Regions from separate parts of the Bacillus safensis genome, predicted to be linked through region 2. Evidence: a T-box and tRNA genes for the amino acid it is inferred to sense, from the RefSeq annotation. Region 2 holds a T-box; the other holds one or more tRNA genes.

Region 1 (7,438 bases), 1.7 Mb from region 2:
ACGTCGGCACAAATGGGGGCTGTGATTACATCTGCGACCCCTGCTTTTATGGTGCTGTTTGCGTTCTTTCTATTAAAAGAAGCCATGACTGTTCGAAAGTGCGCATCCATCCTGCTTGCGACAGCAGGTGTATGGCTCATGATTGGACCAGTCGCAGTGCAAACAGATGAATTTGTTGGCGGTCTTTCATTAGTTTTCGCTGCTTTAACTTGGGCGCTGATGTCTGTTTTGCTGAAACGAGTTCCAGGAAAATACCCTCAAGTCGTGACGACCACATATGCGATCATCATTGCATTCATTGTCTTAACACCACCTGCTTTATTTCGTTTACCTCATCTAGATGTGGAGCAGATGGCCAGGCCGGAGATTTGGGGCGGTATTCTTTATCTAGGCATCATCTCAACAGCTCTAGCATTCTTTTTGTGGAATAGAGGGCTTCAATTGATGGATGCCTCGAGCGGAGGTCTGTTCTTCTTCTTTCAACCGATCGTAGGGGCAGCTCTCGGCTGGCTGCTTTTAGGTGAAGAGATGGGGATACGCTCATTCATTGGGATTCTATGTATCTTTGTAGGAGTCTATACTGTACTGCGTCAAAAGGAATAAAAGAAGATGTCCCTTCTAACAGGGGCATCTTCTTTATAAATGAGAGAGGGTAGGGAAGCACAATGATACAATTTCCGTATTTGCAAAAAGGACAAACAATTGGCGTTACAGCACCTTCCTCAGGTGTACAGCCATCTTTGCATGACATGTTTCAGCTTTCATGTGAACGAATGAAAAATAGAGGCTATGATGTTATATGTGGAGAGACGGTCTGGCATCAGGAAAAGGCAAAATCTGCCCCTGCGATAGAACGAGCAAACGAACTTCAGTACATGATGACATGTGAGGAGATTGATCACATCATCCCGCCATGGGGAGGACAGCTGCTTATGGAAGTGTTAGAGCACCTTGATTTCTCATCCATGCAAAAAAAGTGGATTCTAGGATACTCAGATACGAGTGCACTCCTGCTGGCGTTGACATTAAAAACAGGCATTGCTACAGCGCATGGGCCGAACTTAGTAGATCTTCAGGGAGAAGAACTTGATCAAACGACTGTCATGTGGGAAGAAGTACTTTCAACAAAAGGCGAAATGGACATAAGTCAGTTTTCTTCATCTATGTATCAAAAGGAATGGAAGCGTGACGATCCGATTAAACATGTCTTTCATTTAACAGAATCGACCTCATGGCATACGATTGATCAACAAGAAAAGACAGTAAAGGGAAGACTGCTGGGTGGCTGCATTGATGTCATACGTCATTTAGCAGGGACACCTTATGGGGACGTCAAAACTTTTCAGAAAATATTCATAAAAGATGAACCAATTCTCTGGTATTTCGAAAACTGTGAATTAAATGCTGCAAGCGTGAAGAGATCACTTGTTCAATTAAAACTAGCAGGGTGGTTTGATCACTGTTCAGGTATGATGTTTGGGAGAAGTGCAGTAGATGTGCCTGTTGAAGGGTATCAGTATCAGGATGTATATGAAGAATTACAAAAGGAACTACAAATCCCCATTTTTTACGATATAGATTGTGGGCATGTCCCGCCGCAAATGACGCTGATTAATGGGGCATATGCAGAAGTGCAGCTGCAACCTCAAGGAAAAGCCGTACTAAAGCAAACATTTTTAGCATAAAAAAGGAAAGGGTGAACCCTTTCCTTCATATAACATTACATCCCTTTTGTTTCTTCACCAGCTTTAGGAACTTCCCACGCTGACTCACGGAATACTTTTTCCCATTTAGATACGACAATACATGCTACGGCATGCCCTGGAACATTCACGCCTGTTCGTGCCATATCCATAATTCGGTCAACACCGGCTATGATGGCGACGCCTTCTGCTGGAAGACCGACTGCATGAGCGGTTGCCAAAAGAACAACGAGTGAACCGGATGGCACAGCTGCAATACCTTTACTCGTTAATACAAGAACCAGCATCATCAAAAGCTGCTGTGACAGACTCATGTCTACACCAAACGCTTGTGCAAGGAATACACAGGCAACCGATAAATATAAACTTGATCCATCGCAATTGAGAGAAAGACCAGATGGAATCACGAAGGAAACGATTCTTTTTGGACACCCGTATTTCTCCATTCGTTCCATCAATTGAGGAAGGACAGTTTCAGTGCTCGTAGTAGAGAAGGCAACAAGGAACAAATCCCAAATCATTTTTAATACTTCGAAGTAGTTAAAACGGAAGATCAGTGCGACCAGAGGGAATAAAGCAAAGAGAATAATGAATAATCCTAAAAATACAGTCCCGACAAGCTTCATCATTGGGATTAATAAAACAATGCCATATTGGCCGACAGAAGCAGCCATTAATGCAAGAACCCCAATAGGTGCTGTCACCATCACCATCTGTGTGAGCTTAAACATGATTTGTGCCACTGATTCAAAGAAGGTGAGAACAGGAGCAGAAGCTTTACCGATGCCGCTTGCCGCTACACCAAATAAGATGGCGAAGAAAATGACAGCAAGTAAATCATTCTGAGCCATAACATCGACGATATTGGTTGGAATGATATCTAATACCATTTGTTTAAAGTCAACGACCTTCTCAGTATAACCATCTAATTCCCCAATATCTTTCTTAGCTAATTTAGAGAAATCGAGGCCAACCCCAGGCTTTAGCCCGTTTGCCAATAATAATCCGATCCCAAGAACGATGGTTGTGATGACCTCAAACCAAATGATCGTCTTTAATCCAAGGCTGCCCATTTTCTTCATGCCGCCGCTGCCGGCTGCACCAATTACAATGGTTGAGAAAACGATTGGAACAACGATCATTTTAATCAGCCTGATGAATCCATCTCCAATTGGCCTGAGTGCCATTCCGAAGTCAGGGAAGAAATGGCCGATAAGAGCTCCTATCACCAAAGCGATCATGATTTGAAAAGCGATAAACTTTTTCATCATCTCCTACCTCCTTTAAATGTCTGGAAAAGTATTAAGAATTTTCCAATAAATAAAAATTCTATGTGGCCATGTTTTGTCCTCCTTTGTATTTAGAAAGATTTTATTTAAGAATCATTGGAATTATGAAGAAAGAGAAGAAAATAGGGCTATTACATGTCTATTGATCTAAGAAAAAATCAATTTTAAAAAACATGAAACTTTTTTAGAAAAATGTATTGACCCTTTTATGTGATTCATGGTATATTTTTATTCGTCGCTGATGACGTATTTGAAACGCAGACGTTCACACACATGCGGCAAACAAATTTTAAAAAGATGTTGACTTAAGAAAAACGATATGTTAAGATAATTAAGTCGCCTGATTAAGCGCCCGTAGCTCAATTGGATAGAGCGTTTGACTACGGATCAAAAGGTTAGGGGTTCGACTCCTCTCGGGCGCGCCAATACAAACCACGCGGGTGTAGTTTAGTGGTAAAACCTCAGCCTTCCAAGCTGATGTCGTGAGTTCGATTCTCATCACCCGCTCCATTTTGAACATGATCTTTGAAAACTAAACAAGACAAAACGTACCTGTTAATTCGAGTTTTTATAAAAAAATCCTATGAAACTTCATAGGTAGTCAGTCAAACTGGCGAAAAGCAAAACTTCGGTTTTGTACTTTTTCGGAGAGTTTGATCCTGGCTCAGGACGAACGCTGGCGGCGTGCCTAATACATGCAAGTCGAGCGGACAGAAGGGAGCTTGCTCCCGGATGTTAGCGGCGGACGGGTGAGTAACACGTGGGTAACCTGCCTGTAAGACTGGGATAACTCCGGGAAACCGGAGCTAATACCGGATAGTTCCTTGAACCGCATGGTTCAAGGATGAAAGACGGTTTCGGCTGTCACTTACAGATGGACCCGCGGCGCATTAGCTAGTTGGTGGGGTAATGGCTCACCAAGGCGACGATGCGTAGCCGACCTGAGAGGGTGATCGGCCACACTGGGACTGAGACACGGCCCAGACTCCTACGGGAGGCAGCAGTAGGGAATCTTCCGCAATGGACGAAAGTCTGACGGAGCAACGCCGCGTGAGTGATGAAGGTTTTCGGATCGTAAAGCTCTGTTGTTAGGGAAGAACAAGTGCGAGAGTAACTGCTCGCACCTTGACGGTACCTAACCAGAAAGCCACGGCTAACTACGTGCCAGCAGCCGCGGTAATACGTAGGTGGCAAGCGTTGTCCGGAATTATTGGGCGTAAAGGGCTCGCAGGCGGTTTCTTAAGTCTGATGTGAAAGCCCCCGGCTCAACCGGGGAGGGTCATTGGAAACTGGGAAACTTGAGTGCAGAAGAGGAGAGTGGAATTCCACGTGTAGCGGTGAAATGCGTAGAGATGTGGAGGAACACCAGTGGCGAAGGCGACTCTCTGGTCTGTAACTGACGCTGAGGAGCGAAAGCGTGGGGAGCGAACAGGATTAGATACCCTGGTAGTCCACGCCGTAAACGATGAGTGCTAAGTGTTAGGGGGTTTCCGCCCCTTAGTGCTGCAGCTAACGCATTAAGCACTCCGCCTGGGGAGTACGGTCGCAAGACTGAAACTCAAAGGAATTGACGGGGGCCCGCACAAGCGGTGGAGCATGTGGTTTAATTCGAAGCAACGCGAAGAACCTTACCAGGTCTTGACATCCTCTGACAACCCTAGAGATAGGGCTTTCCCTTCGGGGACAGAGTGACAGGTGGTGCATGGTTGTCGTCAGCTCGTGTCGTGAGATGTTGGGTTAAGTCCCGCAACGAGCGCAACCCTTGATCTTAGTTGCCAGCATTCAGTTGGGCACTCTAAGGTGACTGCCGGTGACAAACCGGAGGAAGGTGGGGATGACGTCAAATCATCATGCCCCTTATGACCTGGGCTACACACGTGCTACAATGGACAGAACAAAGGGCTGCAAGACCGCAAGGTTTAGCCAATCCCATAAATCTGTTCTCAGTTCGGATCGCAGTCTGCAACTCGACTGCGTGAAGCTGGAATCGCTAGTAATCGCGGATCAGCATGCCGCGGTGAATACGTTCCCGGGCCTTGTACACACCGCCCGTCACACCACGAGAGTTTGCAACACCCGAAGTCGGTGAGGTAACCTTTATGGAGCCAGCCGCCGAAGGTGGGGCAGATGATTGGGGTGAAGTCGTAACAAGGTAGCCGTATCGGAAGGTGCGGCTGGATCACCTCCTTTCTAAGGATATATGGAGCAGCGTACGTTTTCGTCTTGTTTAGTTTTGAAGGATCATTCCTTCAAAACATGTCTCTAGCGAGACAGGATTGTTCTTTGAAAACTAGATAACAATAAGTAATACATTCACATTGAATGCAATGCAAAGTTCATCACACATAGTGATTCTTTCTAAAGTAAGAAATGGTTAAGTTAGAAAGGGCGCACGGTGGATGCCTTGGCACTAGGAGCCGATGAAGGACGGGACGAACACCGATATGCTTCGGGGAGCTGTAAGCAAGCTTTGATCCGGAGATTTCCGAATGGGGAAACCCACTGCTCGTAATGGAGTAGTATCCATACTTGAATACATAGAGTATGAGAAGGCATACCCGGGGAACTGAAACATCTAAGTACCCGGAGGAAGAGAAAGCAAATGCGATTCCCTGAGTAGCGGCGAGCGAAACGGGAACAGCCCAAACCAAGAGGCTTGCCTCTTGGGGTTGTAGGACACTCTATACGGAGTTACAAAGGAACGATATAAGCGAAGAGGTCTGGAAAGGCCCGCCAAAGAAGGTAACAGCCCTGTAACTGAAATGTTGTTCTCTCCAGAGTGGATCCTGAGTACGGCGGAACACGTGAAATTCCGTCGGAATCCGGGAGGACCATCTCCCAAGGCTAAATACTCCCTAGTGACCGATAGTGAACCAGTACCGTGAGGGAAAGGTGAAAAGCACCCCGGAAGGGGAGTGAAATAGATCCTGAAACCGTGTGCCTACAAGTAGTCAGAGCCCGTTAACGGGTGATGGCGTGCCTTTTGTAGAATGAACCGGCGAGTTACGATCCCGTGCAAGGTTAAGCAGAAGATGCGGAGCCGCAGCGAAAGCGAGTCTGAATAGGGCGCATGAGTACGTGGTCGTAGACCCGAAACCAGGTGATCTACCCATGTCCAGGGTGAAGTTCAGGTAACACTGAATGGAGGCCCGAACCCACGCACGTTGAAAAGTGCGGGGATGAGGTGTGGGTAGGGGTGAAATGCCAATCGAACCTGGAGATAGCTGGTTCTCTCCGAAATAGCTTTAGGGCTAGCCTCAAGGTAAGAGTCTCGGAGGTAGAGCACTGATTGGACTAGGGGCCCCTACCGGGTTACCGAATTCAGTCAAACTCCGAATGCCGATGACTTATCCTTGGGAGTCAGACTGCGAGTGATAAGATCCGTAGTCGAAAGGGAAACAGCCCAGACCGCCAGCTAAGGTCCCAAAGTATACGTTAAGTGGAAAAGGATGTGGAGTTGCTTAGACAACCAGGATGTTGGCTTAGAAGCAGCCACCATTTAAAGAGTGCGTAATAGCTCACTGGTCGAGTGACTCTGCGCCGAAAATGTACCGGGGCTAAACGTATCACCGAAGCTGCGGACTGTTCTTACGAACAGTGGTAGGAGAGCGTTCTAAGGGCTGTGAAGCCAGACCGGAAGGACTGGTGGAGCGCTTAGAAGTGAGAATGCCGGTATGAGTAGCGAAAGACGGGTGAGAATCCCGTCCACCGAATGCCTAAGGTTTCCTGAGGAAGGCTCGTCCGCTCAGGGTTAGTCGGGACCTAAGCCGAGGCCGAAAGGCGTAGGCGATGGACAACAGGTTGATATTCCTGTACCACCTCCTCACCATTTGAGCAATGGGGGGACGCAGGAGGATAGGGTAAGCGCGGTATTGGATATCCGCGTCCAAGCAGTTAGGCTGGGAAATAGGCAAATCCGTTTCCCGTAAAGGCTGAGCTGTGATGGCGAGCGAAATTTAGTAGCGAAGTTCCTGATTCCACACTGCCAAGAAAAGCCTCTAGCGAGGTGAGAGGTGCCCGTACCGCAAACCGACACAGGTAGGCGAGGAGAGAATCCTAAGGTGATCGAGAGAACTCTCGTTAAGGAACTCGGCAAAATGACCCCGTAACTTCGGGAGAAGGGGTGCTTCTTAGGGTGTTAAAGCCCCGAGAAGCCGCAGTGAATAGGCCCAGGCGACTGTTTAGCAAAAACACAGGTCTCTGCGAAGCCGTAAGGCGAAGTATAGGGGCTGACGCCTGCCCGGTGCTGGAAGGTTAAGAGGAGCGCTTAGCGTAAGCGAAGGTGCGAATTGAAGCCCCAGTAAACGGCGGCCGTAACTATAACGGTCCTAAGGTAGCGAAATTCCTTGTCGGGTAAGTTCCGACCCGCACGAAAGGCGCAACGATCTGGGCACTGTCTCAACGAGAGACTCGGTGAAATTATAGTACCTGTGAAGATGCAGGTTA
Region 2 (7,438 bases):
GAGGAATATGGACATTCCTTTATGAGAGAGCTTGGATTCTTAACGATTCATGGCTTCCTCCATTTGCTCGGGTACGATCATATGACAGAGGAAGATGAAAAAGAAATGTTCGCCAAACAGACAAAAATCCTGGATGATTATGGCCTTTCGAGATCATCGTAAGAAAAGAAGGCCGCTCGCCCGTTTTTTTCGGAGTTTTTACTATGCATTTAGAGGAATATGGCGAACTTTCTTGAATGAACGGAATTTTCGATTTCACACAGTCGCAGCCATCATCGTGGTGATCTGCGGCTTTTGGTTCCGCATAGACCCATTTGAATGGCTGATCGTTCTTCTTCTTTGCGGGGGGATGTTTGCACTTGAGCTTGTCAATACAGCCATTGAACATACAGTGGATCTGATGACAGAAGAAAGGCACCCGCTTGCAGAGAGAGCGAAGGACGCTGCGGCAGGCGCTGTTTGCGTTTACGCCGCGATTTCGGTTATGATTGGGTTGATCATCTTCTTACCGAAGATCATGCAATAGAACAATATTACTATTTATTAACATTTTTAGAAATGGGCGTGAAAATGTCACGTGAATTATGTAAAATATAAATGTGACAGTGGTACCATTTCTTCTGAAAGTGGGAACTAGGAATGAACAAACAAGAGTTGATTTCAGAAGCAATCAAAGCAAGAGATTTTGCATATGTACCCTATTCTAAATTCAAAGTCGGTGCAGCATTACTGTCGAATAATGGAAAAGTGTATGGCGGCTGCAACATTGAAAATGCAGCATATGGTATGTGTAATTGTGCGGAAAGAACAGCACTTTTTAAAGCCTATTCAGAAGGCATTACATCTTTTCAAATGTTAGCAGTGGTGGCTGATACAGACCGTCCTGTTTCGCCGTGCGGCGCATGCAGACAGGTCATTTCAGAGCTATGTGCACCTGATATGCCATTGATTCTAACGAACTTAAAAGGACATATATACGAAACAACAGTAAACGAACTATTGCCAGGCGCATTTTCACCGGAGGATTTAAATGACTAACGAAAGCTTCAAATCAGGATTTGTATCAATTATTGGAAGACCAAATGTAGGGAAATCAACCTTTCTTAATCGTGTCATTGGACAAAAGATCGCCATCATGAGCGATAAGCCCCAAACGACGCGAAACAAAGTGCAAGGTGTTCTGACAACAAACACATCACAAACGATCTTTATCGATACACCGGGGATCCATAAACCTAAGCATAAGCTTGGTGATTTTATGATGAGGGTGGCTCAAAATACACTGAAGGAAGTCGACCTGATCTTGTTTATGATTAACGCACAGGAAGGCTATGGCAAAGGTGATGAATTCATCATTGAACGACTAAAGCAAACATCTACACCGGTGTTCCTAGTCGTTAATAAAATTGACCAAATTCATCCAGATGAACTGTTCCTTTTAATTGATGAATACCGCACACGTTACCCATTCAAGGAAATTGTGCCAATTTCAGCTCTTGAAGGAAACAATATCGACACGCTTCTTCAGCAGATTGAAGGTTATCTTCCAGAGGGCCCTCAATTTTATCCGGCAGATCAAGTAACAGATCATCCAGAACGGTTTATTATTTCTGAATTAATTCGTGAAAAAGTGCTGCATTTAACGAGAGAAGAGATTCCGCACAGTATTGCGGTTGCGATTGAATCGATTAAGCCAGATGAAAATGGCAAGATTCATGTCGCGGCGACCATTGTCGTAGAACGTGATTCGCAAAAAGGGATCGTCATTGGTAAACGTGGCAGCTTGTTAAAAGAAGTGGGACAAAAAGCGCGCAGAGATATTGAAGCACTTCTAGGCTCAAAAGTGTATTTAGAGCTTTGGGTCAAAGTTCAGAAGGACTGGCGTAATAAATCCACTCACCTGCGTGATTTTGGATTTAGAGAAGACGAATATTAAAAAATCGCTGCATTTGTCAGCAAATCTGACAATGGTGCGGTTCGATTAGTAAAAATTGTTTATCATGAAATGGAGGTAGCCTGGTCAAGATAAAATTAATATGTTGGATGTAGCGTTGCTGCTTCTAATAAAGAAAGGTGGGGTTTTTATGTTGAATTTTACATGGAACGTATTTTCACAAACAGGAAGCGTTGACACGTATCTGCTTTTCAAAGAGTTAGAAAAGGAGAACCTGGAAAGACCCGATGTACTTGAAGAAGAGATAGCACGATTTGATTTTCCAATCTTATAATTCTTGACCCCCTCCAATGCTCGGAGTGTAGACAAATGCTCATTAAAAGTGAAGGAATCGTCCTTAGAACAACAGATTATGGCGAAACAAACAAAATTGTCACGCTGCTCACTAGAGAACATGGGAAAATTGGTGTCATGGCAAGAGGCGCAAAAAAATCAAACAGCCGCCTGTCAGCCATAAGCCAGCCGTTTTTATACGGAACCTTCCTGATCCAATCATCAACAGGACTTGGAACGCTCCAGCAAGGCGAAATGATTGAAAGTATGCGGGCCATTCGGGAAGACTTATTTCTGACCGCATATGCCGCATATATGACGGAATTGATGGATAAAGGGACAGAAGAAAAAAAGCCAAACCCTTATTTGTTTGAGCTTCTGCTTCAATCTCTGCGTCATCTCAACGAAGGTACAGATGCTGATATTATTTTATTTATCGTAGAGGTCAAAATGTTATCAGTGATGGGGATGAAGCCTGAACTTGATCAATGTGTGCACTGTGGTCAAAAAGAAGGGCAGTTCCATTTCTCAATAAGAGATAACGGCTTCATTTGCCAAAATTGTTTTTCGAAAGATCCATATAAACTGCCCTTATCCCCCGCAGCTGCAAGGCTGCTCCGTTTGTTTCATTATTTTGATTTATCAAGGCTTGGTCAGGTTGATGTGAAACAGCAGACGAAACAAGAAATTCGTCAAGTGCTTGATCACTACTATGACGAATATTCCGGCCTCTATTTAAAATCAAAAAAATTCATGAATCAGATGGAATCCATGAAAAAGCTAATGGGCGGGGAAAACAAAAGTTGACATCTCCCATGACTTTTTGTAAGATCATCTAAGATAAAATATGTTGCATTGACAGAAAGAAGTACTTACGTAAAATCCATAAAAGCGACCTTAGGGCGGTGTGAGCTAAGGATGGAGGCGTAACGAAAGGCATTCTTGAGCAACGTAAAACAAAGCGGCTGGGTGCTACTACACCAGCAAATAGGGTGGAACCGCGGGAAAAACTCTCGTCCCTATGTTTGCAAGAACCTTGCGAGCATAGAGACGGGAGTTTTTGTGTTCTCTTACAAGGTTCTCATCCCACCCGCCATACATAGCGGTTGGTCTAGAAAAGATGGAGGTGCAATCATTGAATATTCAAGACATGATTTTGACGTTGCAAAAGCATTGGTCAAATGAAGGCTGCGTATTAATGCAGGCGTATGACACAGAAAAAGGTGCCGGAACGATGAGTCCATACACGTTCCTCAGAAGCATCGGCCCAGAGCCGTGGAAGGTAGCTTATGTAGAGCCTTCAAGACGCCCGGCTGATGGCAGATATGGAGAAAACCCAAATAGATTGTATCAGCATCACCAATTTCAAGTGATCATTAAGCCATCACCTGACAATATTCAAGAGCTATATCTTGAATCATTGAAGGCACTTGGCATTGACCCGCTGAAACATGATATTCGTTTTGTGGAAGATAACTGGGAAAATCCATCTCTTGGCTGTGCAGGACTTGGCTGGGAAGTATGGCTTGATGGGATGGAAATTACGCAGTTCACGTATTTCCAACAAGTCGGCGGCTTAGAATGTAAGCCCGTTTCTGTTGAAATCACATACGGTATTGAACGTCTTGCTTCTTACATCCAGGACAAAGAAAATGTCTTCGATCTTGAATGGACAGACGGATTTACGGTCAGAGATTTATTCTTAATGGCTGAATACGAGCACTCTGTTTATACATTTGAAACATCTAATACTGACATGCTGTTCGAGCTATTTACAACCTATGAGAAAGAAGCACATAGCCAAATGGACAAAGGGCTTGTTCACCCGGCATACGATTATGTCCTCAAATGCTCTCATACGTTTAACCTGCTCGATGCAAAGGGTGCTATTTCTGTGACTGAGCGAACTGGTTATATCGGAAGAGTGCGTCAGTTAGCAAGAAAAGTAGCCAAAACCTATTATGAAGAACGCGAAAAACTGGGATTCCCTATGCTAAAAGAGGAGGCGGCTTCTCATGAATAAACAAGATGTATTACTTGAAATCGGCTTAGAAGAGATGCCGGCTCGTTTCATGCCAGAGAGCACAAAGCAGCTGGGTGAGAAAGTAAAAGCATGGTTTGAAACGCAAAATATTTCATTCGAAGAGACTTCTTTATTTAACTCACCTAGACGTCTTGCTGTACTTGTGAAAGGTGTCGCAGAAAAACAAGAAGACATCAAAGAAGAAGCAAAAGGCCCAGCTAAAAAGATTGCCCAAGATGCTGAAGGCAATTGGACAAAAGCAGCTGAAGGCTTTGCAAGAGGACAAGGTGCTTCAACAGATGATCTCTATTTCAAAGAGATCAAAGGAGTGGATTATGTCCATGTCCAAAAGTTTCAAGAAGGAAAGCAAGTCAAAGACCTTCTGCCAGCGTTAGGTGAAATCGCCGCTTCATTAAGTTTTCCAAAGAACATGAGATGGGGAAGCGAGGATTTACGCTATATCCGTCCGATTAAATGGATTGTTTGTTTATTTGGAAAAGAGATTGTACCTGTTGAAATTGCTGGGGTGAAAAGCGGCCGTGAGACTAGAGGACACCGTTTCCTTGGAACGACAGCCAGCATTGACACACCTGCTTCCTATGAACAAACTTTGCGCGATCAATTTGTGATTGCAGACTCAGAGAAAAGAAAACAATTCATTACTGAACAGCTAGATGCGCTATCTTTAGAAAAAGGCTGGGTCATTCCTGTTGATCCTGAACTTTTAGAAGAAGTGAACGACCTTGTAGAATATCCAACTGTGCTGTCTGGTTCCTTTGAAGAAGAGTTTCTTGCATTGCCGGAAGAAGTATTGGTGACGACAATGAAAGAGCATCAGCGCTACTTCCCTGTAAAAAATGAGCAAGGGGAATTATTGCCGCACTTTATTACAGTCAGAAATGGAAACAGTGAGGCGCTCGAAAATGTCGCAAGAGGGAATGAAAAAGTACTTCGTGCGCGTTTATCAGATGCTGCATTCTTCTATAAAGAAGACGAAAAACTAGTGATTGAAGACAATATTAAAAAGCTTGATAAAGTGGTATTCCATGAGAAACTTGGAACAATCGGCGACAAGCTGAAGAGAGTGACAGACATTGCAACCCGTCTAGCGGCGCATGTCGGAGCAGATGACGAAACCACTAAACGTGTGGCGAGAGCAGCAAGTATTTCGAAGTTTGACCTTGTGACTCAAATGGTCTATGAATTCCCAGAATTACAAGGAATCATGGGTGAGAAATATGCAAGAGCTCTTGGTGAACATGAAGAAGTAGCAAGAAGCATCAACGAGCACTATATGCCGCGCTTTGCTGGTGACGAGGCGCCATCCACTTTGATTGGTGCGATTGTGGCAGTAGCAGATAAGCTTGATTCTATTTGTTCATTCTTCTCAATTGATGTGATCCCAACGGGTTCTCAAGACCCTTATGGACTTAGAAGACAAGCGAGCGGTATCGTTCAAATCCTGCTCGACCGTCATTGGAATATTTCATTTAAAGAGCTGCTAGCACTTGCACAAGTAAAGGCAGAACATGAAGCTGCTCTGATTGAATTTTTAACGCATCGTTTAAAATATGTTCTTCAAGCAGAGCATATCCGCCATGATGTTGTTGATGCAGTGCTGGATGTTGAAAATATTGAGCCATATGCAGTCGTCAAAAAAGCAGCTGTTCTTGAAGAGAGTGTGAAACAAGAAAGCTTCAAAGAAACGGCTGAAGCATTGGGACGCGTCATTTCAATCAGTAAAAAAGGGGAAGATGCAGAGATTCAGCCTGAACTGTTTGAAAATGAACATGAGCAAAAGCTGTTTGAGGCGTATCAGCAAGTAGAGAAAGCTGTAAAGGAACATGTAGCAGCAGGACAATACAGCTTGGCACTTGAGGCGCTGGATACGTTAAAAACACCGATTGTTCATTATTTCGATCATACAATGGTTCATGCGGATGATGAAAAACTGAAGCGAAATCGTTTAGCACAAATGGTCAAACTAGCCAAAGTCATTCAATCATTTGCGAATATGAACAATTTAATTGTAAAATAAATACCTAAGAACGGTTGCCTTTTCCGAAGGGCAATCGTTTTTTACTCATTTAATTCAAGGTTTTTGAGTGGATTTTTGTTTCATTCGGACAAAGATGCGCTATAATATGATGAGTTATGAAAATGATATACATAAAATAAAGATTTCGCTCTCTCTATTTAAAGGTGGTGAGTACAATCGAGTTAAATAAACGGCAAGAGCAGATTTTACAGATTGTCAAAGAGAATGGTCCGATCACTGGAGAGCATATCGCCGATCGGCTGAACTTAACAAGGGCGACCCTCAGACCGGATTTAGCCATTTTAACAATGTCAGGCTTTTTAGAAGCAAGACCAAGGGTCGGCTACTTTTTCACAGGAAAAACAGGCACGCAGCTTCTCGCAGATAAGCTGAAAAAACTTCAAGTGAAAGACTTTCAATCCATTCCAGTGGTAATACATGAGAATGTTTCGGTTTATGATGCGATTTGTACGATGTTTTTAGAGGATGTGGGCACATTATTCGTTGTGGACGATCACTCTATTTTAACAGGCGTGTTATCCAGAAAAGACCTCCTTCGCGCAAGTATAGGGAAACAGGAGCTTCCATCTATCCCTGTCCATATTATTATGACAAGAATGCCGAACATCACCGTTTGCCGCAAGGAAGATTTCATTATGGATGTGGCGAAGCACTTGATTGAAAAGCAAATAGATGCACTTCCTGTGATAAAAGATACGGATAAAGGCTTTGAAGTGGTCGGAAGAATTACGAAAACAAATATGACGAAAATACTTGTCAGCTTATCGGAGAACGAAATAATCTAATGACAGAAGACTGCGAGGGGATGTTATGAGTAATCGCGTAATTTTTGTGGTATCAGATTCAGTTGGAGAAACGGCAGAGCTCGTGGTCAAAGCGGCACTTAGCCAATTTGATGGCGGCTCATCAGACCATTCAAATATTAGAAGAATCCCGTATGTAGAAGATGTTGGTACGATTAAAGAAGTCATTTCACTGGCGAAAGCAGATAATGGGATCGTCTGCTTTACTCTTGTTGTGCCAGAAATGCGCCAATTCTTAATCGAGGAAGCAGAAGCAAACGGTGTCGTTTATTATGACATCATCGGTCCGCTCATTGATAAAATGGAAACGGCATATGGAAATGAAG

The links. The T-box of region 2 lies ahead of glyQ (glycine--tRNA ligase subunit alpha). A T-box ahead of a tRNA ligase gene usually reads a tRNA of that ligase, here a tRNA-Gly.
Region 1: it has a tRNA-Gly gene. The T-box ahead of glyQ (glycine--tRNA ligase subunit alpha) is inferred to sense a tRNA for this amino acid. The anticodon was not compared.

Annotation. Positions count from the first base shown of each region.
Region 1 covers NZ_CP154909.1:564,661-572,098, forward strand. The annotation lists gene AAYR28_RS02795 (DMT family transporter) at 1-603, shown strand, start outside; gene AAYR28_RS02800 (S66 peptidase family protein) at 666-1,685, shown strand; gene gltP (glutamate-aspartate/proton symporter GltP) at 1,721-2,971, opposite strand; tRNA gene AAYR28_RS02810 (tRNA-Arg) at 3,341-3,417, shown strand; tRNA gene AAYR28_RS02815 (tRNA-Gly) at 3,429-3,502, shown strand; rRNA gene AAYR28_RS02820 (16S ribosomal RNA) at 3,634-5,182, shown strand; rRNA gene AAYR28_RS02825 (23S ribosomal RNA) at 5,365-7,438, shown strand, end outside.
Region 2 covers NZ_CP154909.1:2,272,821-2,280,258, reverse strand. The annotation lists gene ybeY (rRNA maturation RNase YbeY) at 1-162, shown strand, start outside; gene AAYR28_RS11685 (diacylglycerol kinase family protein) at 140-526, shown strand; gene AAYR28_RS11680 (cytidine deaminase) at 640-1,038, shown strand; gene era (GTPase Era) at 1,031-1,936, shown strand; gene AAYR28_RS11670 (YqzL family protein) at 2,085-2,228, shown strand; gene recO (DNA repair protein RecO) at 2,264-3,034, shown strand; T-box leader at 3,074-3,251, shown strand; gene glyQ (glycine--tRNA ligase subunit alpha) at 3,363-4,250, shown strand; gene glyS (glycine--tRNA ligase subunit beta) at 4,243-6,288, shown strand; gene AAYR28_RS11650 (helix-turn-helix transcriptional regulator) at 6,456-7,094, shown strand; gene AAYR28_RS11645 (pyruvate, water dikinase regulatory protein) at 7,120-7,438, shown strand, end outside.